4 regions of the Streptomyces sp. MUSC 14 genome follow, and region 2 is predicted to be linked to each of the others. Evidence: riboswitches for the same ligand, from Rfam matches in the RefSeq annotation. Region 2 holds a riboswitch; each other region holds the start of a gene.

Region 1 (7,497 bases), on a different contig from region 2:
CACCGCCCTGCGCCGCACGCTCACCGTCACCGTCATCGGCTCGGTGATGTCCGTGCTCGACGTGACGATCGTGAACGTCGCGCTGCGCTCGCTCTCGGAGTCCTTCGACGCCCCGCTGGAGACCGTCCAGTGGACCGCCACCGCCTACACGCTCGCGCTCGCCGCCGTCGTCCCTGTCGCCGCCTGGGCGATGGCCCGGATCGGCGCCCGGCGGACGTACACGACGGCGCTCGTCCTGTTCACCCTCGGCTCCCTGCTCGCCGCCTGCGCCTGGGACGCGGGCAGCCTCATCGCCTTCCGCGCGGTGCAGGGGCTGGGCGGCGGCCTGCTCCAGCCGGTCGCGATGACGATGGTGCTGAGGGTCGCCGACCGGCGCCGGCTCGGCCGCGCGATGGCCGTCGGCGGGCTGCCCATCCTGGTCGGGCCGGTCGTCGGCCCGATGCTGGGCGGCTGGCTGGTCGACGCCGCGTCCTGGCACTGGATCTTCCTGGTGAACCTGCCCGTGGGCCTCGTCGCCCTGGCCCTCGCGCTGCGGCTGCTGCCGCGCGACGAACCGGACGCGGCGACGCGCGCCGCCGCCCGCCTGGACGTCCCCGGCCTGCTGATGCTCTCGCCGGGTCTCGCCCTGCTGCTCTACGGCCTGGCCCGGGGCGGCGAGCGCGGCGACTTCACCGCCACCGGCGCCCTGCTGCCCGCCCTCACGGGCGCCGCCCTGACGGCCGCCTTCGTCCGCCGGGCGCTGACGGTCAGCGAACCCCTCCTGGACCTACGGCTGTTGCGCGACCGCACCTTCGCCGCGGGCATCGCCACGCTCGCCCTGTTCACCTGCGGCTACTTCGGTTCGGCGCTGCTCGGCCCGCTGTACTGGCAGCAGGAGCGCGGCCTGAGCGCGACGGCGGCCGGGCTGCTGGGCGCTCCGACCGGGCTGGTCGTCGGCACGGCGATGCAGCTCGCGGCGCGGTGGGTCGACCGGGCCGCGCCGCGCCGGCTCGTGCCGGCCGGCATCGCGCTCGCCGCCCTCGGGATGGCGCTGCTGGCCTGGCAGACGGGCGTGCCGGGGGTCGCGACCTGGCGGTTCGTCGCCTCGGCCATGGTGACGGGCGCCGGTATCGGCATGGTGCTGATGCCGACGATGACGACCGCGAGCCGGGACCTGCCCGTGGACCGGATGCCCGCGGCGAGCACCGCGCTCAGCATCAACTCGCAGCTCGGGGCGTCGGTGGGCACGGCGGTGCTCTCGGTGGTCCTGGGCGCGGTGGGCCAGGATCCGGCGGGCTTCCGGATCACCTACGCGGTGGCGGCCGCTCTGCTGGCCCTCTCCGCTCTGCCGGCCCTGTGTCTCCCCGGCCGCCGCCGGCCATGAGGTCAGCCCGCGGTCCGCTCCGTCAGCCCCGACAGTTCCGTCCGGTCCGTCAGCTCGGCCAGCGGCAGCGTGTGCTGGGTCTGGAGCACCTTCGCGCGCAGGTAGCGGACGTTGTGGGCGGTGGTGAAGACGCCGGTCGGCACCCGGTCCCGGACGACGGCGCCCAGTGCCCTCAACTGCTCGGCCTTGTCGGGGTTGTTGGACAGCAGGTCCAGCTCGCCGATGCCGAGGGCGGCGAGCATCTGCGCGGCGGCGGTGTAGTCGCGGGCGTCCTCCGGCAGGCCGAGCGCGGCGTTCGCCTCGTACGTGTCGAGGCCCTGGTCCTGGAGGGCGTAGGCGTCGAGCTTGTTGTAGAGGCCGATGCCGCGGCCTTCCTGGCGCAGGTAGAGCAGTACTCCGCCCCGGTCGGCGATGCGCTCGACCGCCTCGCGCAGCTGGGGGCCGCAGTCGCAGCGGGCGGAGCCGAAGACGTCGCCGGTGAGGCACTCGGAGTGCAGCCGCACCAGCGGGACGGAGCCCGGGGCCGGGTCGCCGAGGACGACGGCGACGTGCTCCTGGCCGTCGGCCAGGCCGTGGAAGGTGACGAGTTCGGCGTCGACGCTGTAGCCGTCGTGGAAGCGCAGCGGTACCCGGACGCGGGCGCGCGGCGTGGCGGCGGGGGTGTCGGGCATGCGGGTCCCTCCGGAGGCTGCTGCTTCAGATTTGAAGCAGCTGTACGTCAGGGACCCTACCTCATGCTTAAAAGTTAAAGCAATTGAATCCGGGAGCGATTCACAGCGGTTCACAGCGCTTCCCGGCGCTTTTCGGCGCATCGCAGCGACTCACGAGGAGGCGGGCGGCGGCTGGGACGACGGACACGACGACCGGCGCCGCCAGGGCACATCCCCCGTGCCGGCCTCGGCGTCCTCGTCCTGCAGTCCCCGCGCGACGCTCGTGAAGATCTCCTCCAGCTGCCCCACCTGCGCGGGCGTCAGCCGGTCGAAGAGGGTGCCACGCACGGTCTCGACGTGCCCGGGCGCCGCACGCTCCAGCACGGCCATCCCCTCGTCCGTCAGTACGGCGATGCTGCTGCGCTTGTCCCAGCGGCAGTCCTCCCGGCGCACCAGCCCGTCCCGCTCCAGCCGGGTCACCGCGTACGTCAGCCTGCTGCGCGTGATCTTCACCGTCTCGGCGAGATCGGTCATGCGCAGCCGTCGCTCGGGCGCCTCGGACAGGTTGGCCAGCACCGAGTAGAAAAGGTGGGGCATGCCGGCGTCCTGCTGGAGCTGCCGGTCCATCGCGTCCTCCAGGAGGTGGGTCGCGGCCATGTACGCGCGCCAGGCGCGCTGCTCCTCGGGGCTGAGCCAGCGGGTCGTCATGCCGCCAGTGTAGGTTTGTTTCAAACTTGAACCAAGAGTCCCGCTCCGCAGACCTCGCAGACCCGCAGGGAGAGTGCGCCCGATGTCGTACCCGTATGTGCTGCTGTCCGCCGCCGTCTCTCTCGACGGCTACCTGGACGACACCGGCCCCGAGCGACTGCTGCTGTCCGGCCCGGCCGACTTCGACCGGGTCGACGAGGTGCGGGCCGCGTCCGACGCCATCCTCGTCGGCGCCGGCACGATCCGTGCGGACAACCCGCGGCTGCTGGTCAACTCGGCCGAGCGCCGCGCGGCCCGGATCGCGGCGGGCAGGCCCGCATACCCCCTCAAGGTGACTGTCACCGTCTCCGGCGACCTCGATCCGGCCGCGAGGTTCTGGCACACCGGCGGGGCGAAGGTCGTCTACACGACCGACGCCGGTGCCGAGCGCGCCGCACGCCTCCTCGGCGACGGTGCCGAGGTCGTCCCGCTCGGGCCCGACCTCGACTGGCGGGCGCTCCTGGAGCACCTGTACGTCGTGCACGGTGTGCGGCGCCTGATGGTCGAGGGCGGCGGCACGGTCCACACCCAGCTCCTGCGGCAGGGTCTCGCCGACGAACTCCAGCTGGTCCTCGCCCCGCTGCTCGTCGGCGACCCGGCCGCCCCGCGGCTGTTCGGCCCGGGGGCGTACCAGTCCGGCCGCCTCCGCCTCACCGAGACCCGCCGGATCGAGGACGTCGTCCTCATGCGCTACGAGCCCACCGCCCCCGGCACCGGAGCCGTCCCCGCCGCCGCCGACCGTCACTGGCTGCGCATCGCCTGCGAGCTCGCCGCGCTGTGCCCGCCCTCGAAGACGGCGTTCAGCGTCGGCGCGGTGGTCGTCGCGGCCGACGGCACGGAGCTGGCGCGCGGTCACTCGCGCGAGGGGGACGACCCGGTGGTCCACGCGGAGGAGGCGGCGCTGGCCAAGATCGACCCGGCCGACCCGCGGCTGGCCGCCGCCACGGTCTACAGCAGCCTGGAGCCGTGCGCCCGCCGCGCGTCCCGGCCCGCGCCGTGCGCCGAGCTGATCCTGCGGGCGGGAGTGCGCAGGGTGGTGACGGCATGGCGCGAGCCGGACACGTTCGTCGCGGCGGCCGACGGCAGCGGGATTCTGGCGCAGGCCGGGGCCGAGGTGGTCGTAATGCCGGAGTACGAGGCGCAGGCCAAGGCGCCGAACGGGCATCTGGTGCGGTGAGCCGCCGCGCCCCTTCGGGGGCGCACAACACTCAGGGCCCGGAATCCAGTGGATTCCGGGCCCTGAGTCTTCAGTAGCGGGGACAGGATTTGAACCTGCGACCTCTGGGTTATGAGCCCAGCGAGCTACCGAGCTGCTCCACCCCGCGTCGTTGTGTCTCAAGAGTACCCCATGCGAGGGGCAGCTCGCACACCGCTTGATCACGGAAGCCGGCAGCCCCGTGATTCCGGGCCCGTTTCCATGGATTCTTCACTGACGGTGACCGCGCGACCGCCGTCCGCATAACATCTGAGACACCATCAAAAACGCCGAGACTCCTGAGCGTCGGCCAACTCGACCGGTTTGCTGTGGTTCTGGCCGGTACGTCCGGCCGGAAAACGTTAACGATCAAGCCGAACGGCTTGGAAAGTGACTTGCAGGTCTATTAACGTTCGATAACGCAGCGCGGTCGTCCCAGCCGTCACAAGAGACGGCTCCGTGCGCACGCGCCGAATCCCGCAAGGGAACCGGGGAACCACCACCTTGGGGTGAATCACGCGGACACCGACGTGAACTCACTGAGTCACGCCCGGTATACGCGCGTAGGAGACCTTCCTGCTCCGAACCCGTCAGCTAACCCGGTAGGCGACGGAAGGAAAGGAGTACGCCCGCGTGGCGTCCAACCGGCTTGCCCCCGAAGCCCCGTTCATACCGGCGTCCGACGAGCCCGAGACCTTCGCCTACGGCTCCCACCCCGCCGAAGAGGGCACGTGGGAGGAGTGGAACCCCACCGAGGACTCCGTCGACCGGGTCCGTGGCCGGCACCGGGTCGCCAAGCAGCGCGGCGGCTTCGCCCGCAGCTCCACCGTCCTCGGCGTCGGTGTCATCGCGGCCGTCGGCGCGGGCGGCATGGCCAGCGCCCACACCGGCAAGCCGCCGGTCTCCATCTCCCTGCCGGACTCCGTGAGCCACCTCTTCGAGGGCGGCTCCACCGAGGCGCCGAAGTCCACCACCGCCACCGGGCTCTCCGACGTCGGCATGCACACCGAGAGCGGCAAGAGCGGCGACGCCGGCGAGGCCCTGCGCAACCGGATCATGGCCCAGGCCGAGCAGCAGCAGAGCAAGGCCGACAGCCGGGCCACCGCCGCCAGGCTCGCCGCCGCCGAGCGACAGACCGCCGGCGCGGCCGCCCAGGCCGAGCAGGACGCCGCCGCCAAGGCCACGGCCGCCAAGGCCACGGCGGAGGCCGACGCCGCGAAGGCCGCCGAGGCCAAGCGCCTGGCCGAGCTCGCCAAGCAGTACACGCTGCCCGTCGTGTCGTACACGATCACCGGCACCTTCGGTCAGCCCGGCGCGATGTGGTCCTCCGGCTACCACACCGGTCTCGACTTCGCCGCCCCCACCGGCACGCTCATCAAGGCCGTCCACGGCGGCACCATCACCCAGGCCGGCTGGGCCGGCGCCTACGGCTACCGCACCGTCCTGACCCTGGACGACGGCACCGAGCTGTGGTTCTGCCACCAGTCCTCGATCGGGGTCTCGGTCGGCCAGAAGGTCTCGACCGGCGACGTCATCGGCCGCGTCGGCGCCACCGGCAACGTCACCGGCCCGCACCTGCACCTGGAGGTGCACCCGAACGGCCAGGCCACCGCCGTCGACCCGGCGCCGTGGCTGCGGGACAAGGGCCTCAACCCCTGACCGTCCCGCCTTCCGAGTGATCGTGGCGCCGGTGGCGGAATGAGATCATCCGCCACCGGCGTTGACGTGAAGCATGACTTCCTTGCGCACACTCGGCAGTTCGGATCTCCGGGTCTTCCCCCTCTCCCTCGGCGGCAACGTCTTCGGCTGGACCGCCGACGAGGCGACCTCCTTCGCCGTCCTCGACGCCTACACGGCGGCCGGCGGCAACTTCATCGACACCGCCGACGCCTACTCCGCCTGGATCCCGGGCAACCAGGGCGGTGAGTCCGAGACGATCATCGGCAAGTGGGCCAGGGCCCGCGGCAACCGCTCCGACGTCGTCATCGCCACCAAGGTCAGCCAGCACCCTCAGTACCAGGGCCTGTCCGCCGCCAACATCAAGGCCGCCGCCGACGCCTCCCTGCGCCGCCTGGACACCGACTACATCGACCTCTACTACACCCACTTTGACAAGCCCGAGGTCCCGGTCGAGGAGATCATCGGGGCCCTCGACGAGCTGGTGAAGGCGGGCAAGGTCCGGCACATCGCCGCCTCCAACATCAGCGCCGCACGCCTGCAGGAGTCCCTCGACTTCTCCGCGCGCGAGGGCCTGGCCCGCTACGTCGCCCTCCAGCCGCACTACAACCTCGTCTCCCGCGACACCTACGAGGGCGAGCTGCAGGAGGTGGCCGCCGAGGAGAACCTCTCCGCGGTGCCGTACTACGCCCTCGCCTCGGGCTTCCTGACCGGCAAGTACCGCCCCGGCACCACGGTCGACAGCGCCCGTGCCGGCCGGGCCCAGGAGTACGCGGACTCCGCGCGCGGCCAGAAGATCCTCGCCGCGCTGGACGAGGTCGCCGCCGCCCACGAGGCCCCGCTCGCCACGGTCGCCCTGGCCTGGCTCGCGGCCCAGCCGACGGTCACGGCCCCGATCGCCTCGGCCCGCACGGTCGACCAGCTTCCCGCACTGCTGGGAGTGGCGGACCTGAAGCTGACGGACGAGGACCTGACGAAGCTGACGGCGGCGTCGGCCTGATCCCCTCCCGGCGGCGCCGAGCCCCGCGCGAGCCCGCGGGCCTACGACTGGTACGGGTTGTGGGCGGGGTACGCGGGGTACGCGGGGTACGCCGCCGGGTATCCGTATCCGTATCCGTACTGCGGATGCGGAGGAGCCCAGCGCACCGGAGCCGGAGCGGTGGCCCGGGCGGCGTACTCCAGGGCCGGCCGTGCGGCGTCCCTGCGCCGCCAGAGCGCGTCCAGCAGCTCCCGTTCCCGTACGACGAAGTCGGCCCCGGCCCGCCCGCTGCGCCCGCGGCGGCGCAGCAGCGCGAGCGTCGTGGCGTACGCCTCGTACTGCGCCACCTCCCGTGCCGCCGGCTTCCCGCCGTGGTGCCGGGCGTAGTCGCGCGCCGCGCGCCGCGCCCGCATCGACCCCAGCGCGTCCGGCTCGGCCGGCCCCAGCCACCCGGCCAGCACATACGCGGGCAGCTCCGTGCGCACGGTCCGCAGCTCCCGCTGCCGTGTCCAGATCGCCAGCCAGGTCAGCAGCCCGAACACGGGCACCATGAAGCAGCCGTAGACGGCGAAGAACCCGAACTCGCCGAAGGTCGAGGAGCCGTTCCAGCAGGCGTGCATGCTCATTGCGAGCAGCAGCCCGCAGACCGGCAGCAGCACCCGCCGCGCGCGCTGCCGTGGCGCGGAGAACGCGGAGAGGCCGAAGCCGAGGCCGGTCATGGTGGTGAACAGGGGGTGCGCGAACGGCGACATCACGATGCGCACGAAGAAGGTGGCGGCGGTGACGGAGGCGATGCCGCTGTCGCCGGAGAGCTGGTCGGCCCCGAAGGCCGTGCCGAGGTAGAGGATGTTCTCGGTGAACGCGAAGCCGGTGGCGGTGATCCCGG
Region 2 (7,497 bases):
TTCCCGCGCGCGCTGGACGGCGAGCGAGCGGTCGGTCGGTTCGAGGTCGAACTCCAGACGGACGACGCCGTCCTCGAAGCTGCGCTTCTGGGTGTACCCGGCGTCCGTGAACACCTTGATCATCTTGGTGTTGGCGGGCAGCACCTCGGCGGCGAAGCGGCGGATGCCCCGCTCGCGCGCGACGGCCGCGATGTGCTCCAGCAGCGCGGAGGCGACGCCGCGGCCCTGCTGGGCGTCCTGCACCAGGAAGGCGACCTCGGCCTCGTCGGAGGGCGCGGAGGCGGGCAGGCCGTCGGCACCGATGCGGTCGTAGCGTACGGTGGCGATGAACTCGCCGCCGATGGTGGCCGCGAGTCCCACCCGGTCCACAAAGTCGTGGTGCGTGAAGCGGTGGACGTCCTTGGCGGACAGTCGTGGGTACGGCGCGAAGAAGCGGTAGTACTTCGACTCGTCCGAGACCTGCTCGTAGAAGCTGACCAGGCGGTCGGCGTCATCAATGGTGATGGGCCGGATGCGCGCGGTGCCCCCGTCGCGCAGCACCACGTCCGCCTCCCAGTGGGCGGGGTACTCGTACCGGTCCTGCCGGTCCGCCGAGCTCTGCATGGGCCCCAGAGTACGGCTCGCGTCCGACAACGGCGCGAGGCAGTCTGTGGGGGACGAAAGTCGGATCGAGGCCGCGGTCCGATGTCGCACCGGAGGGGACGAGGGTCCGCTCCGGGCACGCTTCGCGATATGGGAAACTGGTCTAGACAACCCTGAACACCGAAGGGCAGCAACACATGGCTGAGCGCCGCGTCAACGTCGGCTGGGCCGAGGGTCTCCACGCCCGCCCCGCCTCCATCTTCGTCCGAGCCGCCACGGCCGCAGGCGTCCCGGTGACGATCGCCAAGGCTGACGGCAACCCCGTCAACGCGGCCTCCATGCTGGCCGTCCTGGGTCTGGGCGCCCAGGGTGGCGAGGAGATCGTCCTCGCCTCCGACGCCGAGGGCGCGGACATCGCCCTGGACCGTCTGGCCAAGCTGGTCGCCGAGGGCCTGGAGGAGCTGCCCGAGACCGTCTGAACCGGCTCGCCCGGAACACGGAACACCGAAGCCGCGTCGCCCTTTCCGGGCGGCGCGGCTTCGCCGTTCGGCACCGCTTTTCGCGAATGCCCGACCATGAAATGCCCGGGCAGGTACGCGCGAACACACCGGAATTCAGGCGGCCGGAATACACCTCCGCCGAATTACTCTTCTTTGTATACGGCGCTCGTGTTAATGACGCAGGCCGCCCATGTTTACGGCGTGTTGCGAAGTCCTCACACGCTCGCCGCCTGCGGAAAAGCGAAGCCGGTGCGCGGCCGTCGCGCGCTCGCCGTGCAGGGCGGTGAGCGTCCGCGCGCGCTCTCCGTCGCCGCGCGCCACCGCGTCCACGATCGCGCCGTGCTCCGCCCAGGACTCGACCGGGCTCGGCAGCGCCTCCACCGCGTACATCCAGGCGATCTTGTGGCGCAGCTGGGTCAGCACCGAGGTCAGCGACGGGCTCGCGCAGGCCTGGGCGAGTGTCTCGTGGAACCAGCCGCCCAGCTGCCGAAGATCCTCGCTGCTGCCCCGCCTGGCCCGCTCCTGGCCCAGCCTGACCAGGCCGCGCAGCACCTTCAGATGCGCCTCCGTGTGCCGCTGCGCGGCCCGGGCGGCACCGAGCGGCTCCAGGAGCATCCGCATCTCCAGCAGGTCGGCCGCCTCCCGCTCGGTCGGCTCGGCCACGCACGCGCCCGCGTGCCGGCGCGTCACCACGAAACCCTCCGCCTCCAGCGTGCGCAGGGCCTCACGGACAGGGACGCGCGAGACGCCGTAGCGACGGGCCAGGACTTCCTCGGTGAGGCGGCTGCCGCGCTCGTGGACACCGGCGACGATGTCGTCCCGGATCGCTGTGCATACCGAGTGCGCCGGAATACGCATGACCGACCTCCGCCTTAATCCCCGTGACACGTCGACGATGGACGCGTGTTCCGTGACTCTATTGCAATGAGCCAGAATTTCCGACGGCGGGCCGGAATCCATGGATATTTTTTGGACAGTGGCTCCCCTAAGCGCACTGCGGACACAGCGGATAACGACGAAAGCCCCGGCTCGGTGAGCCGGGGCTTCGGATGCCGTGTCGCGTGCGCCGTGCGCGTCAGACGTTCACGCCGTGCTTGCGGAGATAGGCGACCGGGTCGACGTCCGAGCCGTAGTCGGGGGTCGTACGGGCCTCGAAGTGCAGATGCGGGCCGGTGACGTTGCCGGTCGCGCCGGACAGACCGATCTGCTCGCCCGGGGTGACCTGCTGCCCCACCGTGACGCCGATGGACGACAGGTGGCCGTACTGGGTGTACATGCTGTCGGCCATCCGGATCACGATCTCGTTGCCGTACGCGCCGCCCCAGCCGGTGGAGACGACGGTGCCGGAGCCGACCGCGTGGACGGGCGTGCCGCCGGCCGCGTGGAAGTCGATGCCGGTGTGGGAACCGGAGGACCACAGGGAGCTGCTGGCCTGGTAGCCCGTGGAGACGTACGAGTCCGTGATCGGGGCGACGAAACGGTTCAGCCGCTCGCGCTCGGCCTCGCGTGCGGCGCGGGCCTTGGCCTCCCGGACCTCCTGGGCCCGCCGGGCCGCGGCCTCCTCGGCCGCCTTCTGCGCGGCGGCCTGCCGCTGGGCGGCCGCCTGCGCGTCGATCTGCTCGGCGATGTCGTCGCCCACGCTGATCACCGGGGTGAGGCCGGTCCGCTCGACGGAGTTCTGGGCGGCGGACGCGGGGGACGCCGCGAGCGTGCCGATGACACCGGTGGTGAGGGCCGCGATACCGGCCGCCTGAGCGGTGGTGCGCGTGACCCGGCCGGGCTTGCGGTGCTTCCCGGTGGCGCACATGAACGCCATGGAGTGGCTGGTCCTTTCCTTCCCTCTCGCCTACCGGGTTAGCTGACGGGTTCGGAGCAGGAAGGTCTCCTACGGCCGCCACGCGCACGCGTGGGCGTCCGATTCACCCCAAGGGACTGGGTCCCCGGCTCCCCTGGCTCGCGCCGTACGGGGACTCGGCGATGGCTGTCCGGTGCCGCGGGTGCGGCGCACTGCCTGACGAACAGCCCGGACGACGCTAGGCGGGCCGGACGCCGGTCCCCAAACCGAACCGGGCTTTTGTAGCGCATCCCACAGGGCAGACAGGCAACCTCCGCCCCAAATCGGGCATCTGGGGAAGAGTGCGGAACGACAAGGGGCCCTGACGACCCGTAGGCGGTCAGGGCCCCACGCACGCGTGCCCTACTCGGCCGCGACCACGCTGACTTCGCCGATGCCGAGCGCCTCCACCGGCGCCTTGATCTGCGCGGCGTCACCGACGAGCACGGTCACCAGGCCGTCCACCGGGAAGGCGTTCACGACGGCCGCCGTGGCCTCCACCGTGCCCGTGGCGGCCAGCTGCCGGTACAGCGTCGCCTGGAAGTCGTCGGGCAGATGCTGCTCGACCTGGTCGGCCAGCGTGCTCGCGACGGCCGCCGCCGTCTCGTACTTGAGCGGCGCCACCCCGACGAGGTTCTGCACGGCCACGTCCCGCTCGGCGTCGGTCAGGCCCTCCGCCGCGAGGGTGCGCAGCACCTTCCACAGGTCGTCCAGCGCGGGACCGGTGTTCGGCGTGTCCACCGAGCCGCTGATGGCGAGCAGGGAGGCGCCCGTAGCCCCACCGGGAGAAGGGGGCGCGGACCTCAGGACCTGGCCGAAGGCGCGCACACCGTAGGTGTAGCCCTTCTCCTCGCGCAGGACGCGGTCCAGGCGGGAGGTGAGGGTGCCGCCCAGGCAGTACGTGCCGAGCACCTGCGCGGGCCACACACGGTCGTGCCGGTCGGGGCCGACGCGGCCGATGAGCAGCTGCGTCTGGACCGCACCGGGCCGGTCCACGATGACCACGCGGCCGGTGTCGTCGGCGCTCACGGCCGGCACGGGCCGGGGCTGCCCCGGGGTGCCGCTCCAGGCGCCCAGGGTCTCACCGAGCAGGGCGTCCAGGTCGATGCCGGTGAGGTCGCCGACCACGACCGCGGTGGCCGTGGCGGGGCGCACATGGCGGTCGTAGAAGGCGCGTACGGCGGCCGCGTCGATCTTCTCGACCGTCTCCTCGGTGCCCTGGCGCGGGCGCGACATGCGCGAGGTCGCCGGGAACAGCTCCTTGGACAGCTCCTTGGCGGCCCGGCGGGTGGGGTTGGCCAGCTCGTGCGGGATCTCGTCCAGGCGGTTGCGGACCAGCCGCTCGACCTCGCTCTCGGCGAACGCGGGCGCACGCAGGGCGTCGGCGAGCAGGCCAAGGCCCTTGGCGAGGCGGGAGGCGGGCACCTCCAGGCTGATGCGGACGCCCGAGTGGTCGGCGTGCGCGTCGAGCGTGGCGCCCGCGCGCTCCAGCTCGGCCGCGAACTCCTCGGCGGAGTGCCGGTCGGTGCCCTCGGAGAAGGCTCGCGCCATGATCGTGGCGACGCCGTCCAGACCGGCCGGCTCGGCGTCCAGGGGCGCGTCGAGCAGCACCTCGACGGCGACGACCTGCTGGCCGGGGCGGTGGCAGCGCAGCACCGTCAGGCCGTTGTCGAGCGCCGCGCGCTCGGGGGCCGGGAACGCCCAGGGCTTGGCCTCACCCGGCTGCGGCTGAGGGTGGAAGTCCATGCTGGTGAGCTGCTCGGTCACTTGGCCGTCTCCTCGTTCTCGTTGCCGGCCTCTACGGTCGCTTCCTGCTCCGGGTCCTCGGGCACGTCGGCGTCAGGGGCTTCCGGGGACTTCGGCTCGTAGACGAGGACCGCGCGGTTGTCGGGGCGCAGGCGGGCCTTGGCGACCTCCTGGACCTCCTCGGAGGTCACCGCGAGGACGCGCTGCACGGCCGTGAGGGCGAGCTGCGGGTCACCGAACAGGACGGCGAACCGGCACAGTTCGTCGGCGCGGCCGGACACCGTGCCGAGCCGGTCCAGCCACTCGCGCTCCAACTGAGCCTGGGCGCGTTCCATTTCCTCCGGCGTGGGGCCCTCCTCGGCGAACCGGGCGAGCTCCTCGTCGATGGCGGCCTCGATGACCGGGACCTCGACGTCGCCGGAGGTCTTCACGTCCAGCCAGCCCATCGAGGGCGCGCCGGCGAGGCGCAGCAGGCCGAAGCCGGCCGCGACGGCCGTACGGTCGCGGCGCACCAGCCGGTTGTAGAGGCGCGAGGACTCGCCGCCGCCGAGGACGGTCAGGGCGAGGTCGGCCGCGTCGCACGCGCGCGTGCCGTCCTCCGGCAGCCGGTAGGCGGCCATCAGGGCGCGCGCCGGGACCTCCTCGACGACGACCTCGCGCTTCTGCTCTCCGATGACCTCGGGCAGGGAGCCGTCGCGCGGCGCGGGCTTGCCGTCGTGCGCGGGGATCGAGCCGAAGTACTTCTCGATCCAGGCGAGGGTCTGTACGGGGTCGATGTCGCCGACCACGGACAGCACGGCGTTGTTCGGCGCGTAGTAGGTGCGGAAGAACTGGCGGGCGTCCTCCAGGGTGGCCGCGTCCAGGTCCGCCATCGAGCCGATCGGCGTGTGGTGGTAGGGGTGGCCCTCCGGGTACGAGAGGCCGGTCAGCTTCTCGAAGGCGGTGCCGTAGGGGACGTTGTCGTAGCGCTGGCGGCGCTCGTTCTTGACGACGTCCCGCTGGTTCTCCATGGACTCGTCGTCGAGGGCGGCCAGCAGCGAGCCCATGCGGTCGGCCTCCAGCCAGAGCGCGAGCTCCAGCTGGTGGGCGGGCATGGTCTCGAAGTAGTTGGTGCGCTCGAAGCTGGTGGTGCCGTTCAGCGAGCCGCCGGCGCCCTGCACCAGCTCGAAGTGGCCGTTGCCCTTCACCTGTCCCGAGCCCTGGAACATCAAGTGCTCGAAAAGGTGAGCCAGGCCGGTACGCCCCTTGACTTCGTGGCGGGAGCCGACGTCGTACCAGAGGCAGACCGCCGCCACCGGGGTCAGGTGGTCCTCGGAGAGCACCACGCGCAGACCGTTGGCCAGGCGGTGCTCGGTCGCTGTCAGGCCCCCGGAGCCTGCCTCGGCTGTGGTCGTGTGACCCATGGGCATGTACGTCCCTTCGCGAGCGGAGGCGGTTGTGCTAACCGCGGTTTTCCTGCCGTGTCTGCCACTGTATGCAAAGCGTGCGGGACCTCGGCGAAGTTCCCGCGGGCCGTACGCCCACAGCGGATCGCGCGCGCCGTGCCGGACGGGTGCCGAGGCGGCTTTCGGCGGCCGACGGGGCCGCGGTTACCGGGTCGTGGCACGGGTTGTCAGTGCCTCGGTCCACAATGGTCGGCGTCAGATCCGTCAAACGCTTCAGCAAGGAGCCAGGCAGGATGGCCCGCCGCAGCACGAAGACCCCGCCGCCCGACGACTCGTACGAGGAGAAGATCCTCGACATCGACGTCGTGGACGAGATGCGTGGCTCCTACCTCGAGTACGCGTACTCGGTCATCTATTCGCGCGCCCTGCCGGACGCCCGTGACGGCCTCAAGCCGGTGCACCGCCGGATCGTGTACCAGATGAACGAGATGGGCGTGCGCCCCGACCGCGCCTACGTGAAGTGCGCGCGTGTCGTCGGCGAGGTCATGGGCAAGCTGCACCCGCACGGCGACGCGTCGATCTACGACGCCCTCGTGCGCATGGCCCAGCCGTTCTCCATGCGCGTGCCGCTCGTCGACGGCCACGGCAACTTCGGCTCGCTGGGCAACGACGACCCGCCGGCCGCGATGCGGTACACCGAGTGCCGGATGGCCGAGGCGACGGGCCTGATGACCGAGTCGATCGACGAGGACACGGTCGACTTCGCGCCCAACTACGACGGCCAGGAGCAGGAGCCGGTGGCACTGCCGGCCGCCTTCCCGAACCTGCTGGTCAACGGCTCCTCGGGCATCGCGGTCGGCATGGCGACGAACATGCCGCCGCACAACCTCGGCGAGGTGATCGCGGCCGCCCGCCATCTGATCCGGCATCCGAACGCCGACCTGGACGCGCTGATGCGGCACGTCCCGGGCCCGGACCTGCCCACCGGCGGCCGGATCGTCGGCCTCGACGGCGTCCGGGACGCGTACGCGACGGGCCGCGGCACCTTCAAGATCCGTGCCACGGTGTCGGTGGAGACGGTGACGGCCCGCCGCAAGGGCCTGGTCATCACCGAACTGCCCTTCACGGTCGGCCCCGAGAAGGTCATCGCGAAGATCAAGGACCTGGTCAACGCGAAGAAGGTCCAGGGCATCGCCGACGTCAAGGACCTCACCGACCGCGAGCACGGCCTGCGCCTGGTCATCGAGATCAAGAACGGCTTCGTGCCGGAGGCGATCCTGGAACAGCTGTACAAGCTGACCCCGATGGAGGAGTCCTTCGGCATCAACAACGTGGCGCTGGTGGACGGCCAGCCGCTCACGCTGGGCCTGAAGGAGCTGCTGGAGGTCTATCTCGACCACCGCTTCGACGTGGTCCGGCGCCGCAGCGAGTTCCGCCGCACCAAGCGCCG
Region 3 (7,497 bases), on a different contig from region 2:
CGCTGCTGCGGCGTGAGCCGCGCCAGCAGCCGCCGGGCATCTCCGAGTCTGCCGGTGATCGCCGCCTTCTGTCGCCGCAGTTCGGCCTGCCGGGAGCGCAACGACGTCAGCTGGACGCGCGCCGCGCCGCGCAACTGCTCGATCTCCCGCAGCTGTTCGCGTACCCGGGACACGGCGGCGGTCTGCCGGTCGCCGGCCCGCTCGGCGAACGAGGCGTCGGCCAGGTACCGGTCGGGTTCGTCGGAGAGGGCCAGCTGCCAGGCGGGGGAGAAGCCGTCGGCGCGGTACTGCGCCGCGGCGAACGAACCGAGCGCCTCACGGGCCGAGTTGAGCCCGTTCTGCCTGCGAGCGGTCTCGTCGCGCAGGGCGTTGAGCCTGTGCAGGGTGGCGTCCGTCGTCTCCTTGGCGCCGTCGTACTTCTCGGTCGCGGCCTCGGCCTGCCGGTACAGCGCGTCCACCCTGGCCTTCACCTGCGCGGGTGTCGGCGGGGGCTCGGCGTGCGCCGAACCGCCGAACCCCGTCGCCGTGGCCGCGCCCGTCAGGGCGAGCGTGGCAGCGGTCCGGGCCGTGGGGCCGATCGGGCGTTGCCGGGGCTTGCGGTGCGCTGCCACCTGGACCGTCACGTCCTTCCGTGCGACTCGACACGACTCGACGGCCGAGCGGCCCGTGTGCCGCGCGGTCCGGCCGAGCGGTGCGTGCGTCCGGCGGCGGCCCGCACGGGGGAACGGGCCGCCGCCGGACCCTTCTCGGCGGTGGTGCCCGGTCGCCGCCCCTGGCCCGGGCGGCGATGGGAAGCCGGTCACCTGGGGGAGGACGCTAGGCCGGAGTGTGACGAGCAGGTAACGCAGTGTGCAGAACTGGCGTCGACAGACCAGTAAGTGACCGTATGTGATCGCACGGCCGACCCGGAGTCGATCTCTTCACACAGCGTGATGACCGATGCGCGGAAAGCGGGAAAGGCGCGAGGCGTGAGGTGCTATGGGCCGCATATATGCAAGACCGAGAGTGGGTGGCGGCCGGGCGTGGACGGCTGTGCCCGGGGCCCGGTGACTGGCGACCGAATCGCCCGGATTAGGCTCCGGCCTCATGGACGTACTCATCCATCTCTTCGTCGGCCTGCACATCATCGGCATCGCCGCGCTGCTCGGCGGCTTCCTCACCCAGATGAAGGCGATGGGCCAGGGCACGGCCCGCTTCGTCCCCGGGATGCTGCACGGCGCGCTCACCATGCTCGTCACCGGAGTGGTGCTGGTCGGCCTCAACCAGGCCGGCGACCACCACATCAACACCATCAAGATCGGTCTGAAGCTGGCGCTGCTGATCGTGATTCTCGGCCTGGTCTACGTCAAGCGTGACGAGGAGAAGGTCGAGAAGGGCGCCTTCGGGGTCGTCGGCCTGCTGACCATGGCGAACATCTTCATCGCCGTCCTGTGGACCTGACGGCCGCACGGGCCGTGCGCACCTCGGCGGCGCCGACCGCGGGCCACGCCGCCACCGCCACCCACGCCAGCACCCGCCCCGGCCACCGGAGCGACGGGACGCCCACGGCGGCCGCGACGGACAGCGTCGCCGTCGCCGTCGTCCCGATCGAGAACACCGTCGGCCACCGCCGTACGTCGTAGCAGGGCCGGAGCCGCGCCGCCCCGGCCGCCGACAGGACGACGTACCAGGCCAGGGTCGGGACGAGCAGCGCGACCGTCACCGCGCACAGTAGGTGCCGCGCAGAGCCGAGATGCCGGACACGCGCCGATGCCAGGCAGCCGTGCGGGCCGGGCTGGGAAGGGCACGCGCGTGTGGGCGTGGAAACAGCCGGTACGCGCGCGTGGCCGGGACGGCACCGGCCACGCGCGCGTGAAACCGGAGCGGAGCTCAGCCCGGGCGGACCACGCTGTGGATGATCGATTCGCCGCCGTAGTACACCGATTCCTCGCGGACGTAGGCGCCCGGCTTGGGGGCGTGGATCATCATGCCGTTGCCGATGTAGAGACCGACGTGGCTGATGTCGTCGTAGAAGAAGATCAGGTCGCCCGGGCGCGCATCCGCCAGGGAAACCGTGGTGCCGGCGTTCACCTGGTCGTACGTGGTGCGCGGGAGCGAGACGCCGGCCGCCTTCCAGGCGGCCTGGGTCAGGCCCGAGCAGTCGTAGGAGCCCGGCCCGGTGGCGCCCCACACGTACGGCTTGCCGATCTGAGCGCGGGCGAAGGCGAGGGCCTTCTCGGCCTTCGTGTCGTAGGAACTGGTCGACCCGGAGGATCCCGAGGACCCCGAAGAGGTGGAGCCCGTCGAGCCCGTGGACGTGGACCCGCCGGAGCCCGACGACGAGCCGGACGAACCGCTCTGCTGCTCGGCCTGCGCCGCGGCCTGCTGCTTCGCCAGCTCGGCCGCCTTGCGCGCCGCCTCCTGCTGCCTGGCCTGCTCGATCTGCGCGAGCCGCGCCTTCTCCTGCGCCGTCAGCTGCGAGAGCAGCTCGCGCGCGGAGGCGAGTTTCTTCTGGACGGTCGCCTTGGCCGTCTGGAGGTCCTGCTGCGAGGTGGTCAGTGTCTGGAGGCTCTCGGCGGCCTCCCGCCGCTTCTTCATCGTGGCGGCCTGATCGCCGATGTAGGCGTCGACCGCGCTCTTCTCGCGCGTGGTCAGCCGGTTCATCAGCTGGGTCTGGTCGAAGTAGTCTTGCGGGCTGTTCGCCAGCAGGAAGGTGGCCGTGCTCGGCGCGGCGGCGCCGGTGCGGTACTGGGCCGCGGCGAACGAACCCAGCTCCTCGCGGGCCTTGTTGAGGGTGTCGGTGCGGCGGGCGACCTCCTGGCGGAGGGCGTCGACGTGGCCGCGCTCCCTGCCGGTGCGCTCCTTGGCCGCGTCGTACTTCTCGGTCGCCGACTCCGCCTGCCGGTAGAGGTCGTCGACCTTCTTCTCCACCTCCTCCAGGCTCGGCCGGGTGTGGCCGGTGCTCGGGGCGGCCTCGGCGGTCTGGGACAGCATGGCTATGGAGGTGAGGGCGGCGGTGGCGAGAGCGGGGGTGCGTATACCCGACGCGGTGGTCCCGCCGGGGCGCGGCTTGCGGTGCGACGCCAAGGGAGGCGACTCCTTCCAATGGTCCGCCTACCGGGTTAGCTGTCGGGTTCGGGCGGTGGTTCGGAAGGGTTGCCCTACGGCGTCGTCCCGGACGGGAGTCGGCCGATTCACCCCAGGTTCGGTGGGTCCCCGGCTCCGGGCGCCCCGTACGGGACGGGCCGGACTCGGCGGGAGCCGCGCACGCGGCCCGACGGCAACCTAGCCAACTCGTGTGGCTAGTGTGAAGGTTGGTGCGTGATATGTCCGATACATTTTCGTGATCCGAGACGGGAATCACGTCCGTGTCATCGGGCGATTCCGCTGTGTAGGGGATGTTCGCCCCTCCGCGCGCGGGGTCTTCTTCCCGGGACGGCGACCGGTTGTCGGTGGGGCGCCCTAGACTCGGAGAGCGATGAGCAGCCTCTTTGACGACAGCTTCCTGGCGGACCTCCAGCCCCCGCGCGGGCGTGACGAGGAGCCTCCGCCGCCGCCCGAGGACGACCACGCTCCGGAGCCGCTTCCGGACGATCTGTTCGGCGGGAAGTTCGACGTGCCGCCGGACCGGGACTCCTACTACCGCGACGGCGCCCCCCGCCCCGCCCTCGACGCGGCGGCGCTGCTGGAGGGGCTGAACGACAACCAGCGCGCCGCGGTCGTGCACGCCGGCTCCCCGCTGCTCATCGTCGCCGGCGCCGGCTCCGGCAAGACCCGTGTGCTCACCCACCGCATCGCCCACCTGCTCGCCGAGCGGAGCGTGCACCCGGGCCAGATCCTCGCGATCACCTTCACCAACAAGGCCGCGGGCGAGATGAAGGAGCGCGTCGAGCAGCTCGTCGGCCCGCGCGCGCACGCGATGTGGGTGATGACCTTCCACAGCGCGTGCGTGCGCATCCTGCGCCGCGAGTCGAAGAGGCTCGGTTTCACGTCGTCGTTCTCGATCTACGACGCCGCCGACAGCAAGCGCCTGATGGCCCTGGTCTGCCGCGACCTGGACCTCGACCCCAAGCGCTTCCCGCCCAAGTCCTTCAGCGCCAAGATCAGCAATCTGAAGAACGAGCTGATCGACGAGGAGGACTTCGCCGCCCAGGCGGCCGACGGGTTCGAGAAGACCCTCGCCCAGGCCTACGCGCTCTACCAGTCCCGCCTCCGCGAGGCCAACGCGCTCGACTTCGACGACCTGATCATGACGACGGTCAACCTGTTGCGCGCCTTCCCGGACGTCGCCGAGCACTACCGCCGCCGCTTCCGGCACGTCCTGGTCGACGAGTACCAGGACACCAACCACGCCCAGTACGCACTGGTCCGCGAGCTGGTCGGCACCGTCGAGCGCGCCGACGAGAACGTCGCCACCCCGCCGGGCGAGCACGACCTCCCGCCCGCCGAGCTGTGCGTCGTCGGTGACGCCGACCAGTCGATCTACGCCTTCCGGGGCGCGACGATCCGCAACATCCTCCAGTTCGAGGAGGACTACCCGAACGCGACGACGATCCTGCTGGAGCAGAACTACCGCTCCACGCAGACGATCCTGAGCGCCGCCAACGCGGTCATCGAGCGCAACGAGTCCCGCCGCCCGAAGAACCTGTGGACCAACGCGGGCGCCGGCGCCCAGATCACCGGCTACGTCGCCGACACCGAGCACGACGAGGCCCAGTTCGTCGCCGATGAGATAGACCGCCTGGTCGACGCGGGCGACGCCAAGGCGGGCGACATGGCCGTCTTCTACCGCACCAACGCGCAGTCCCGTGTCTTCGAAGAGGTCTTCATCCGCGTCGGCCTGCCCTACAAGGTCGTCGGCGGCGTCCGCTTCTACGAGCGCAAGGAGGTCCGGGACGTCCTGGCCTACCTGCGCGTTCTCGCCAACCCCGAGGACTCGGTGCCGCTGCGCCGCATCCTCAACGTCCCCAAGCGGGGCATCGGCGAGCGCGCCGAGGCGATGATCGACGCCCTCTCGCAGCGCGAGAAGATCAGCTTCCCGCAGGCGCTCAAGCGCGTGGACGAGGCCTACGGCATGGCCGCGCGCTCCACCAACGCGGTCAAGCGGTTCAACACGCTGATGGAGGACCTGCGCACCATCGTGGAGTCCGGCGCCGGACCGGCCACGGTCCTGGAGGCCATACTCGAACGCACCGGATATCTGGCCGAGTTGCAGTCCTCCACCGACCCGCAGGACGAGACCCGCATCGAGAACCTCCAGGAACTCGCCGCCGTGGCCCTGGAGTTCGAGCAGGAGCGCGCGGAGGGGGAGCAGGGCACGCTGGCCGACTTCCTGGAGAAGGTGGCCCTCGTCGCCGATTCCGACCAGATCCCCGACGAGGACGAGGAAGGCGCCGGCGTCATCACGCTGATGACCCTGCACACCGCCAAGGGCCTGGAGTTCCCGGTCGTCTTCCTGACCGGTATGGAGGACGGCGTCTTCCCGCATATGCGCGCCCTCGGCCAGACCAAGGAACTGGAGGAGGAGCGGCGCCTGGCGTACGTCGGCATCACGCGCGCGCGTGAGCGGCTGTACCTCACCCGGTCGTCCATGCGCAGCGCCTGGGGCCAGCCGTCGTACAACCCGCCCTCCCGCTTCCTGGAGGAGATCCCGACCGCACACCTGGAGTGGAAGCGGACGGGCGCGACGGCGCCGGTCTCCTCCGGCCCGGCCTCCGGGATCGCCGCCTCGCTGTCCTCGTCCCGCTCGCGCTCGTCGGCCGCGGGCGCGTCCGGGTTCGCCACGCGGCGTACGACGGACAAGCCGGCGGTGTCGTTGGCGATCGGCGACCGGGTCACCCACGACCAGTTCGGGCTCGGCACAGTCGTCGCGGTGGCGGGTGCCGACGACAAGGCCCAGGCGACGATCGACTTCGGCGACGGCAAGCCGAAGCGCCTGCTGCTGCGGTACGCGCCGGTCGAGAAGCTGTAGGAGCGGCGGACGGTGTGGGCCCCGCCGGTCCGGCGGGGCCCACACCGTCAAGGCTCACGTCGGGATACGCGGCTCAGGTCGGGTCCAGGTCGTGGCTGCGCAGCCACGGCAGCGGGTCCACGGCCGCTCCGCCCGCCGGGTGCACCTCGAAGTGCAGGTGCGGGCCGGTGGAGTTGCCGGAGTTGCCGGAGTAGGCGATCGGCTGGCCGGCCTTGACGGACGTACCCGAGGGGACGCGGTAGCTGGACAGGTGGCAGTACCAGGTCTCCGTGCCGTCCTTCGCCGTCAGTATCAGCATGTTGCCGTAGGCGCTGTTCCACTTGGTGGTGACCGTGCCGTCGGTGGCGGCCATCACCGTGGTGCCGTAGGAGACGGGGAAGTCGATGCCCGTGTGCACCGACATCCAGTTCACGCCCGCCTGGCCGAAGTAGGCGCTGAGCCCCTTCTGCAGGACCGGCAGGACGAACTTGGGGCGCAGCCGCTCCTTGAGCGCGGCCTCCGCGAGGGCCTTCTTGCGGTCCTGGTCCTGCTGGTTCTTGAGATCGATCCGCTCCTGCGTCCGGCTGGCCCGGTCGGCGAAGTCGTGGGCGTCGGCGGAGAGCGTCTTGAGCTGGGCGTCCAGCTTGCTGTTGGCGATCGCCGGCTTGACCGCGTGCGCGTCCGAGGCGGTGGCGGTGGTGTCCTTGACGTCGTCGCTGAACGCGCCGACCGAGGCGACGGCGATCCCGGCGACGCCCATCACACAGGCCGAGGGCACGGCGACGGTCAGCAGCGCGGAGCGCTTGGCGGGCGTACGGCGCCGGGACCGCGCGGCGTTGCGCGCGCCCGCGCGGGTCGTCGGCGTTCTCTCTTCCTGGTCCTCCAACAGGCCGTTCACGGCGGCCGGTTCATCCGTTCCGGTGCCCACCGGACCGTCGGCGCCGTACCCCGTCTGAGGGAAGGCCGCGGTCGGGTCGCCGACCTGCTCGAACGTGGCGGTGGCCTGCTGGTCGAACGGCTCTCCGGCCTGCCCGGGGGAGTTCCACTGGGTGGCGTCGTACGCGCCGGTCTCGAAGCTCTGGGTGTCCCACTCCCACTGCTGGGTCATGCCGCCGGGCTGCTCGGGCTGCAGCCAGCCGCTCGTGTCCCACTCTCCGCCGGTGTCATGGCCCGTGGCCTGTGGTGGGACGGTCCAGGCGGTGGCGTCGTGCACGCCGGAGTCGTAGGCGGCGTGGTGCTGGGCCGCGTACGCGTCGTAGTACGGCGTCGTGCCCGTCTGCCACTGCGTCGTGTCGTAGGCGCCGGTGGTCTGTGCGCCGGGCAGGCTGCCGAAGAGCGGGTCGCCGTGGAAGGTGCCGGTGGTGTCGTGGGCGTGCGCAAAACCGGTGGTGTCGTAGCCGCCGTACGTGGTGAAGTCGCCGTAGGGGGCTTCGTGCGTCCCGTACGGCGTGTGGCCGTAGTGCGCGGAGGAGGCGTCGGAAGCCGGGGCCGGGGTGGTCATGATCCCCGGCGGGTGACGGTCGTTCACCAACTTCTCTTTCGCCTCGACAACAGGGGCTGCCAGAGCA
Region 4 (7,497 bases), on a different contig from region 2:
CTCCTCGGCGTAGCGCACGGTGTCGCGGCGGGCCTGCTCCAGCGCGGGGTGCGCGCGCAGGGCGGTCAGGGCCTCGGCGTGCCGGGCGTCGTCGGTGAGGTCGGAGTCCAGCAGCTCGCACAGCGCGAGGTCCTCGGGCAGCCCCAGCCGGGCCGCGCGCTCGCGCAGCCGGAGCACGGGCAGCGTCGGGATGCCCTCACGCAGGTCGGTGCCCGGGGTCTTGCCGGACTCGTGCGAGTCGGAGGCGATGTCCAGGACGTCGTCGGCGAGCTGGAAGGCGACACCGAGCCGCTCGCCGTACTGGGTGAGGACGTCGACGACCGTCTCGTCGGCGCCCGACATCATCGCGCCGAACCGGCACGAGACTGCCACCAGCGAGCCGGTCTTGCCACCGAGTACGTCCAGGTAGTGCTCGACCGGGTCACGGCCGTCCGAGGGGCCCGCCGTCTCCAGGATCTGGCCCGTGACCAGCCGCTCGAACGCGAGGGCCTGCACCCGGACCGCCTCGGGCCCGAGGTCGGCGAGGATCTGGGAGGCGCGGGCGAAGAGGAAGTCACCGGTGAGGACCGCGACGGAGTTGCCCCAGCGGGTGTTGGCGCTGTCCACACCGCGCCGCACGGCCGCCTCGTCCATGACGTCGTCGTGGTACAGCGTGGCGAGGTGGGTCAGCTCCACGACGACGGCCGACGGCACGATGCCCGGCGCGTGGCGGTCGCCGAACTGCGCCGCGAGCATCACGAGCAGCGGCCGGAACCGCTTCCCGCCGGCCCGTACGAGGTGCTGCGCGGCCTCCGTGATGAACGGGACCTCGCTCTTGGTGGCCTCGAGCAAGCCTTCCTCGACAGCCGCCAATCCGGCCTGGACATCGGCTTCGAGAGCCTGGTCCCGCACGCTCAGCCCGAACGGCCCGACGACGGTCACGAGGGGTCTCCTGTCTGCTGGTGTCTGCTGGCGATTACACGGTTTGTCGATAGGTCGCTGCCATCACTCAAGTCAGCGTATCCGGTCCTGTTTCGATCACCGATAGCGCCCACCGGTCCAGCACAGGCGGTATTGGATCATGACCGGCTTGTTTTCGATCAGACGATAAGAGCGGACATTTATTGACTTATAGGATGCTACGCACTTTGTCGCACACCGAGGAGCGAGCGGAGTAACACCTCCACCCCGGCCCGCCCCCTCACCTCCCCTTCACGTCCCCCTCTACGACCTGCGCCACTCGGAGCGCGAGTCTGTTAAATCCCTTATGCACACTCTATGGCGATTTGCTCCTTCGTGACTTGAGTCACGGGGGCCGACGTCCACCCATCGATGGCCGGTCCATCCGTTCCCCTTGCCTCGCGGGGGAGTTGAGGATTGGCAACCGCAAAGGATCAAGTGCCTCATAGGGCGCACTTCAAGGTCAAACGGGACGTTGTGTGATTCCAGCACTTGTTCCCGACATGTGCTCTCGCATACGTTCCGGCTCGCCGGGCGGACGCCGAATCCTGCCGCCGCCCGCACCACCATCCGCGAACTCATTCGTACGGCAGGAGCGGGGGACCCAGGTAAGTCGCCGGACCGGTCGGCACACGCCGCACCGGAACGGCTAGGGGTGAAGCCGCGCCTTCCCGCGAAGGCACGGCCGGGCACCTCCCCGCCCGAACCCGACAGCTCACCTCGCAGGCGACGGAGAGGAACTCCCCATGTCCGCTGCCGCTCAGCATCGTCGTACCCGCACCAGCCGTCTCCTGCGCACCCTCGCCGTCGCCGGCACCGGTGCCGCCGTCCTCGCGATGCCGCTCATCGGTGCCACCAGCGCCTCCGCCGCCACCAGCACGCCCTCGCCGACCGCCACGACCACGTCCCTCGTGAACGCCTCCGGGTACACGAACACCCTCGACGGCTGGATCCGCGAGTCCCTCTCGATCATGGCCCAGAAGGGCATCCCGGGCTCCTACAACGGCATCTACCGCAACGTCATGCGGGAGTCCTCCGGCAACCCGACGGCCATCAACAACTGGGACTCCAACGCCGCCGCCGGCATCCCGTCCAAGGGCCTGCTCCAGGTCATCGACCCGACCTTCCGGGCCTACCACGTGACCGGCACCGCGCTCGACCCGTACGACCCGGTCGCGAACATCACCGCGGCCTGCAACTACGCCGCCGCGCGCTACGGCTCGATCGACAACGTCCACAGCGCGTACTGAGACACCGCGGCCCTGACGCGGCCCGGTGGGGGACCGTCCGAGACCCGGCTGACCTGCGCGCACCGATGCACCGGTCAGCCGGTCGGAAACAGTCTTTCGAGGACGACGGCGACGCCGTCGTCCTCGTTCGACATGGTGATCTCATCGGCCAACGCCTTCAGTTCGGGATGCGCGCCGGCCATGGCGACCCCGTGCCCGGCCCAGTCGAACATCGGGATGTCGTTGGGCATGTCCCCGAACGCCAGCGCCTGTCGGGCGCCGACGCCGAGCCGCTCGGCGGCGAGTGCCAGCCCGGTCGCCTTGGTCACCCCGGACGGCTGGAGCTCCACGGTCCCCGGCCCCGACATGGTGACCGTCGCGAGCGAGCCCACCACCGCGCGCGCGACAGCCGCCAACTCGTCGTCGGACAGGGCGGCATGGCGCAGCAGCACCTTGCTGATGGGCCTGCGCCACAGCTCGTCGCGCCGGCCGACCCGTACCGAGGGAAGGGTCGGGTGCGGCATCCGGTAGCCGGGCTCGATCAGCGTGAGCCCGTCGACGCCGTCCTGGTCGACGGCCGCGTAGACCTGCCCCACCTCGGCCTCGATCTTGCCGAGCGCCTCCTCGGCCAGCTCCCGGTGCAGCCGGACCGACCACAGCAGGCGCCCGCTTCCGGCGTCGTAGACCTGCGCGCCCTGCCCGCACACCGCGAGCCCCGTGCAGCCGAGACGCGCGAGCAGCGGCCGTACCCGAGGGGCCGGGCGGCCCGTCACCACCAGATGCCGGGCACCGGCCCGCGCCGCCCGTGCGAGCGCGGCGAGCGACCGGTCGGAGACCGTGTCGTCGCCCCGCAGCAGCGTTCCGTCCAGGTCAGTGGCGATCAGTGCGTATGCGGCTGCCATGATCAGAGAATACGGACGCGGGGCCGGTCCGACTCACCTTGCCGTACTGCGTACTTACGTGCTCATCACCCCCAAGTGGAGCCCGCAAACCGCCTGATGACGCTGCCGCAGACCCGGAATACGCCGCCGCCCCCGGATACGGCCGCTTCGTCAGCCGTGGGCCGCCGCCAGGTGCCCTGCCAGGCGCGGCGAGGCGAACTCCGTGCCGCACACGAAGCGCATCACCGGGCCGTACGACGACGCCGCCGGCAGGCCGGTGAAGTACAGGCCGGGGACGGAGGAGACGAAGCCGGGGCCGAGCCTCGGCGCGCCGCGGCTCACGGCGAGCCGGGTGCGCAGGCCGTGGCCGAGGAAGTCCATCGCCGCGATGTCGACGCGGTAGCCGGTGGCCGCGATGAGGTGGTCGGCGGTGAGCCGTTCCGTACCGTCGGCAGGGTTCCCCGCGCGCGGGGAGGTGCCAGGGCGGGAGAACGTGCGGACCGTGAGGACAGGACTGCCGTCCGATGCCTCCGCGCGGACGATCCGCTCGACTTCCTGCACCTGTACGGCGCTGTCGAACCGCTCGCGCAGCCACCAGGCGCCGAGCGGTCCGAGGACCCGGCGGGCCAGGTAGTGACGGGTCGGCTCGGGCAGGTGGCGGTAGGGGTGCGGGTAGTAGCTCAGCGCCCACAGCGACCAGGCGCGGCCGAAGGGGGATGCGGGACGCAGCCTCGGCTGCTCCCAGGGCGGCGCGCCGAAGGCGACCCGGCCGCGTCCGCGCGCGACCACGCGCACGCGTGCGCCGGCTTCGGCGGCGAGCGCGGCCGTCTCCAGCGCGGACTGGCCGGCCCCGACGACGATCAGCTCCCGGCCGGTGAACCGGCCGAGGTCGTGGTGCTGGGAGCTGTGCGAGAGCGGGCCGGACGCGGAAGGCCCGTCGGACGCCGCGCCCGCGAGTTCCGGCGGAAGGTGGGCGAGGCCGGACAGGCCGGTGGCGACGACGACCGCACGCGCGGGGAACAACTCTCCCGAGTCCAGCTTGATTTCGAAGCCACCGCGCGGGTCCCGGTCGACGGACACGACCCGTACCCGCTCCAGGCCGGGCAGCAGCTTCTGCTGGAACCACTCGCCGTAGGCGACGAAGGTCTCCACGGGGATGATGTCCTCGTCGGTCACCAGACGGCGGATCCCGGCCGCGGCGCAGTAGTCGGCGAGCGTGTGGCCGGGCTGCGGGCAGTCCAGATTCGACGCGGCGGGTGTCGACTTCAGGAGCATGCCCTCGGGCATGTGGGCGCGCCAGCTGACCATGGGGTCGCCGAAGACGCGGACGGGGATGCCGCGCGCGCGGAGATGGGCGGAGGTGGACAGGCCGAACGGCCCGGCCCCGATGACTGCAACCGGTCGAGTCACGAAGTCCCTCCCCAGGACACGGTGCGCCACTCTTGTCTCGGTGGCTTTGCCTACTTCGTGGAGGTGCTGCCGCCGCGGCGGTTGGTCCGCCACAGCTGATAGAGGTGCTTCGCGCCCGGGCGCACGAACCGGGCGAGCATCGTGAGGAACGGCAGCGGGTCGTCACCCGCGAACCAGGCCAGCTCCGTCCCGCTCGCCTTCGCCGGCGCGTGCGGCGTCGTGTAGCCGCTGCGGCGGTAGGCGAGGAGGGCGGGCAGGTCGATGTTCTCCACGACGTAGCGGTGGCCGGCGCGCTGTTCCCCCTCCGGTACGGCGCGGCCGGTCAGGTGCAGGTGCAGGGCGCGGACCACGTCCACCCCCGACTCGTTCTCGAAGAGCCGGAACTGGGCGCCCATGCGGGGGTTGAAGTCCAGGAGTTTGTACTGTCCGTCGCGCCGGTCGAAGCGCAGGTCGAGGTCGATGATGCCGCTGAAGCCGATCTGTTTGATGAAACGTGCGGCGACGTCGGCGAGTTCCGGGTTGTCGACGACGTAGGCGTTCGCCGTCATCCCGGCGTGCGGCGGCCACGAGCGGACCTTGACGCCGGTGAACAGCGCGAGCGGGGTGGAGTCCGGGCCGAAGCAGGCGTGCACGATCCAGTCCTCGGCCTCCTCGCGCGGGAGGTACTCCTGGAGGATGACGCCCGGCTCGTCGCCCCAGTCGCGAGCCAGGGCGAGCAGACCCTCCCGGGTGGCGATCCGCGTGGTGCCGTTCACGGCAGGCCGGCTCCGCCGTACGAACGCCTCGCGGTTCTTGGCCACCACCGGGAAGCGGGCCGTGTCCGCGAAGGCGACGATGTCGCCGTACGACTCCGGGAACGCGGCCGACGGGCTGGCGATGCCGTGCTCGACGCACAGTTCGTGCAGCCCCTGTTTGCTCGCGAGCCGGCGCGGGAGCCCCGGCTCGACCCTCGGGAAGAGAAAAGGTCCGGCCAGCTCGTCCTGGTGCTCGGCGATCAGGACGGCAGCCTCTTCGTCGGTCGGTATCAGGACGGTCGGGCGGCCGATGCGGCGGCCGACGCGCAGCAGCCCCTCGACCAGGTGGCCCGGTTCCTCCGCGCCGGTCGTCGGCCACACGAACGCCTTCTTCAGATAGCGCGAGGAAGCCGCCGGCGTGTACGGGTCCTCGGTGATGGCGTACATGGGCACGCCGAGGCGGCCCAGACTGCGAATGGCGCCTACACCGCCGTGGTGCAGCGGATAATCGCCGAACTTGACGATCAGCCCCGGCACGTCACGGTCGGCCTCGAACGGCACACTGACGGCGTCTCCGGCCACGGGTCCCCCCACGTGTCCCCCCAACGGAACGGATCCAGCCCGTCCGTGTCCCCAAAGGACGCTAAGCCGGAATTGCCCACTCCGACAAGGCCTATTCGGACATTGCGAACCCTTTAGGCATCGCGCGGGCAACCTTCGCGGCACCTGGCGGGACATGCACCGGGGCACACCTCGGGGCACTGCCCAAGACACGCGTCTCGGCCGTAACGTGTGGCGCGACCACATGGAACGCATCGCCATGCATGGCCCGGATGAGAGTGAGGCAGCACCCCATGCCCCCCTTCGACGTCCCCGAGGGCGACCCCTTCGGCCCGCACAACCTTCCCTATGGCGTGTTCTCGCCCTCCGGCAGCACGGAGCGAAGGGTCGGCGTCCGGCTCGGGGACCACGTCCTCGACGCGGGCGCAGCGGCCGCCGCCCTCGGCTCGCCGCACCAGGCGCTGCTCGCCCGCCCCACCCTCAACGCCCTGCTGGCCGCGGGCCGCGCGACGTGGTCGCAGGTACGGGACGCCGTCACGGCCTGGGTCACGGACCCCGCACACCGCGAGGCCGTGGAGCCGCTGTTCCGCCCCTTGTCCGAGGTGACCCTGCACCTGCCCTTCGAGGTCGCGGACTACGTCGACTTCTACGCCTCGGAGAACCACGCGCGGAACGTCGGCCAGATCTTCCGCCCGGACGCCGCGGACTCCCTCACCCCCAACTGGAAGCATCTGCCGATCGGATACCACGGCCGTTCCGGCACGGTCGTCGTCTCGGGCACGGACGTCGTACGCCCGTCCGGGCAGCGCAAGGGCCCGGCCGACCCGGCACCCGTGTTCGGCCCGTCGATCCGGCTGGACATCGAGGCCGAGGTCGGCTTCGTCGTGGGCGTCCCGTCCGCACTGGGCAGCCCGGTCGCACTCGGCGACTTCCGGGAGCACGTCTTCGGCCTCTGCCTGCTGAACGACTGGTCCGCGCGGGACATCCAGGCCTGGGAGTACGTCCCCCTCGGCCCGTTCCTCGGCAAGTCCTTCGCCACCTCCGTGTCCGCATGGATCACCCCGCTGGACGCGCTGGCGCACGCGCGCGTGGCCGCACCGGAGCGCACGCACCCCCTGCTGCCCTATCTGGACGACGCGGCGCCGGGCATCGAGCCGGGCGGCTACGACCTGCGGATCTCCGTGGCGATCAACGGCCATGTGGTCTCCGAGCCGCCGTTCTCGACCATGTACTGGACCGCCGCCCAGCAGCTCGCCCACATGACGGTGAACGGCGCCTCGCTGCGCACCGGCGACCTTTACGGCTCGGGCACGGTGAGCGGCCCCGAGGAGGACCAGCGCGGCTCCCTCCTGGAGCTGACCTGGAACGGCCGCGAGCCCCTCGAACTCCCCGACGGCAAGCGGGCCTTCCTGGAGGACGGCGACGTGGTGACACTGTCCGCGTGGGCCCCCGGCCCGGACGGACACCGGGTCGGCCTGGGGGAGGTCAGCGGCCGGGTCGTCCCGGCATGAGCCGCGCAATCGCCACGCGCGTGCGTGCGTAGCGGCAGGTACTGGCGACGTCCGACACGGCGGCCTCGCCGGACGGCCTGAGCCGGGCGACGGAACCCACCCACGGCACGAGGGAGTTCGTGACCTGGGCGCCGGGATTCGGGCCGGACGGCGTGCCGGAGGCGGTGCGGCAGGCCTCGCGGGACCGGAAGACGCAGGGCTTCCGCTCACGGAGGCCGGCCGCGCCGGACGT

The links. Region 2 has a riboswitch for cyclic di-AMP ahead of BIV25_RS16815 (M23 family metallopeptidase). Riboswitches for the same ligand answer to the same signal wherever they lie in the genome.
Positions count from the first base shown of each region.
Region 1: another riboswitch for cyclic di-AMP. It lies ahead of BIV25_RS25800 (M23 family metallopeptidase); the one in region 2 lies ahead of BIV25_RS16815 (M23 family metallopeptidase).
Region 3: another riboswitch for cyclic di-AMP. It lies ahead of BIV25_RS00690 (NlpC/P60 family protein); the one in region 2 lies ahead of BIV25_RS16815 (M23 family metallopeptidase).
Region 4: another riboswitch for cyclic di-AMP. It lies ahead of BIV25_RS18465 (transglycosylase SLT domain-containing protein); the one in region 2 lies ahead of BIV25_RS16815 (M23 family metallopeptidase).

Region 1 is NZ_MLYN01000039.1:47,538-55,034, forward strand. It holds gene BIV25_RS25775 (DHA2 family efflux MFS transporter permease subunit) at 1-1,363, shown strand, start outside; gene ribA (GTP cyclohydrolase II) at 1,366-2,034, opposite strand; gene BIV25_RS25785 (MarR family winged helix-turn-helix transcriptional regulator) at 2,185-2,721, opposite strand; gene BIV25_RS25790 (dihydrofolate reductase family protein) at 2,804-3,937, shown strand; tRNA gene BIV25_RS25795 (tRNA-Met) at 4,012-4,085, opposite strand; cyclic di-AMP (ydaO/yuaA leader) riboswitch at 4,414-4,581, shown strand; gene BIV25_RS25800 (M23 family metallopeptidase) at 4,589-5,614, shown strand; gene BIV25_RS25805 (aldo/keto reductase) at 5,688-6,632, shown strand; gene BIV25_RS25810 (PrsW family intramembrane metalloprotease) at 6,674-7,497, opposite strand, start outside.
Region 2 is NZ_MLYN01000025.1:127,624-135,120, reverse strand. It holds gene BIV25_RS16830 (bifunctional GNAT family N-acetyltransferase/acetate--CoA ligase family protein) at 1-603, opposite strand, end outside; gene BIV25_RS16825 (HPr family phosphocarrier protein) at 780-1,061, shown strand; gene BIV25_RS16820 (GntR family transcriptional regulator) at 1,254-1,940, opposite strand; gene BIV25_RS16815 (M23 family metallopeptidase) at 2,158-2,898, opposite strand; cyclic di-AMP (ydaO/yuaA leader) riboswitch at 2,911-3,069, opposite strand; gene BIV25_RS16810 (pitrilysin family protein) at 3,280-4,662, opposite strand; gene BIV25_RS16805 (pitrilysin family protein) at 4,680-6,071, opposite strand; gene BIV25_RS16800 (DNA topoisomerase (ATP-hydrolyzing) subunit A) at 6,341-7,497, shown strand, end outside.
Region 3 is NZ_MLYN01000005.1:144,293-151,789, reverse strand. It holds gene BIV25_RS00705 (C40 family peptidase) at 1-611, opposite strand, end outside; gene BIV25_RS00700 (hypothetical protein) at 1,087-1,440, shown strand; gene BIV25_RS50180 (hypothetical protein) at 1,418-1,702, opposite strand; gene BIV25_RS00690 (NlpC/P60 family protein) at 1,870-3,066, opposite strand; cyclic di-AMP (ydaO/yuaA leader) riboswitch at 3,074-3,246, opposite strand; gene pcrA (DNA helicase PcrA) at 3,458-5,950, shown strand; gene BIV25_RS00680 (M23 family metallopeptidase) at 6,024-7,457, opposite strand.
Region 4 is NZ_MLYN01000027.1:120,139-127,635, forward strand. It holds gene BIV25_RS18460 (polyprenyl synthetase family protein) at 1-921, opposite strand, end outside; cyclic di-AMP (ydaO/yuaA leader) riboswitch at 1,501-1,681, shown strand; gene BIV25_RS18465 (transglycosylase SLT domain-containing protein) at 1,686-2,189, shown strand; gene BIV25_RS18470 (HAD family hydrolase) at 2,264-3,070, opposite strand; gene BIV25_RS18475 (FAD-dependent oxidoreductase) at 3,221-4,459, opposite strand; gene BIV25_RS18480 (ATP-grasp domain-containing protein) at 4,510-5,754, opposite strand; gene fahA (fumarylacetoacetase) at 6,048-7,265, shown strand.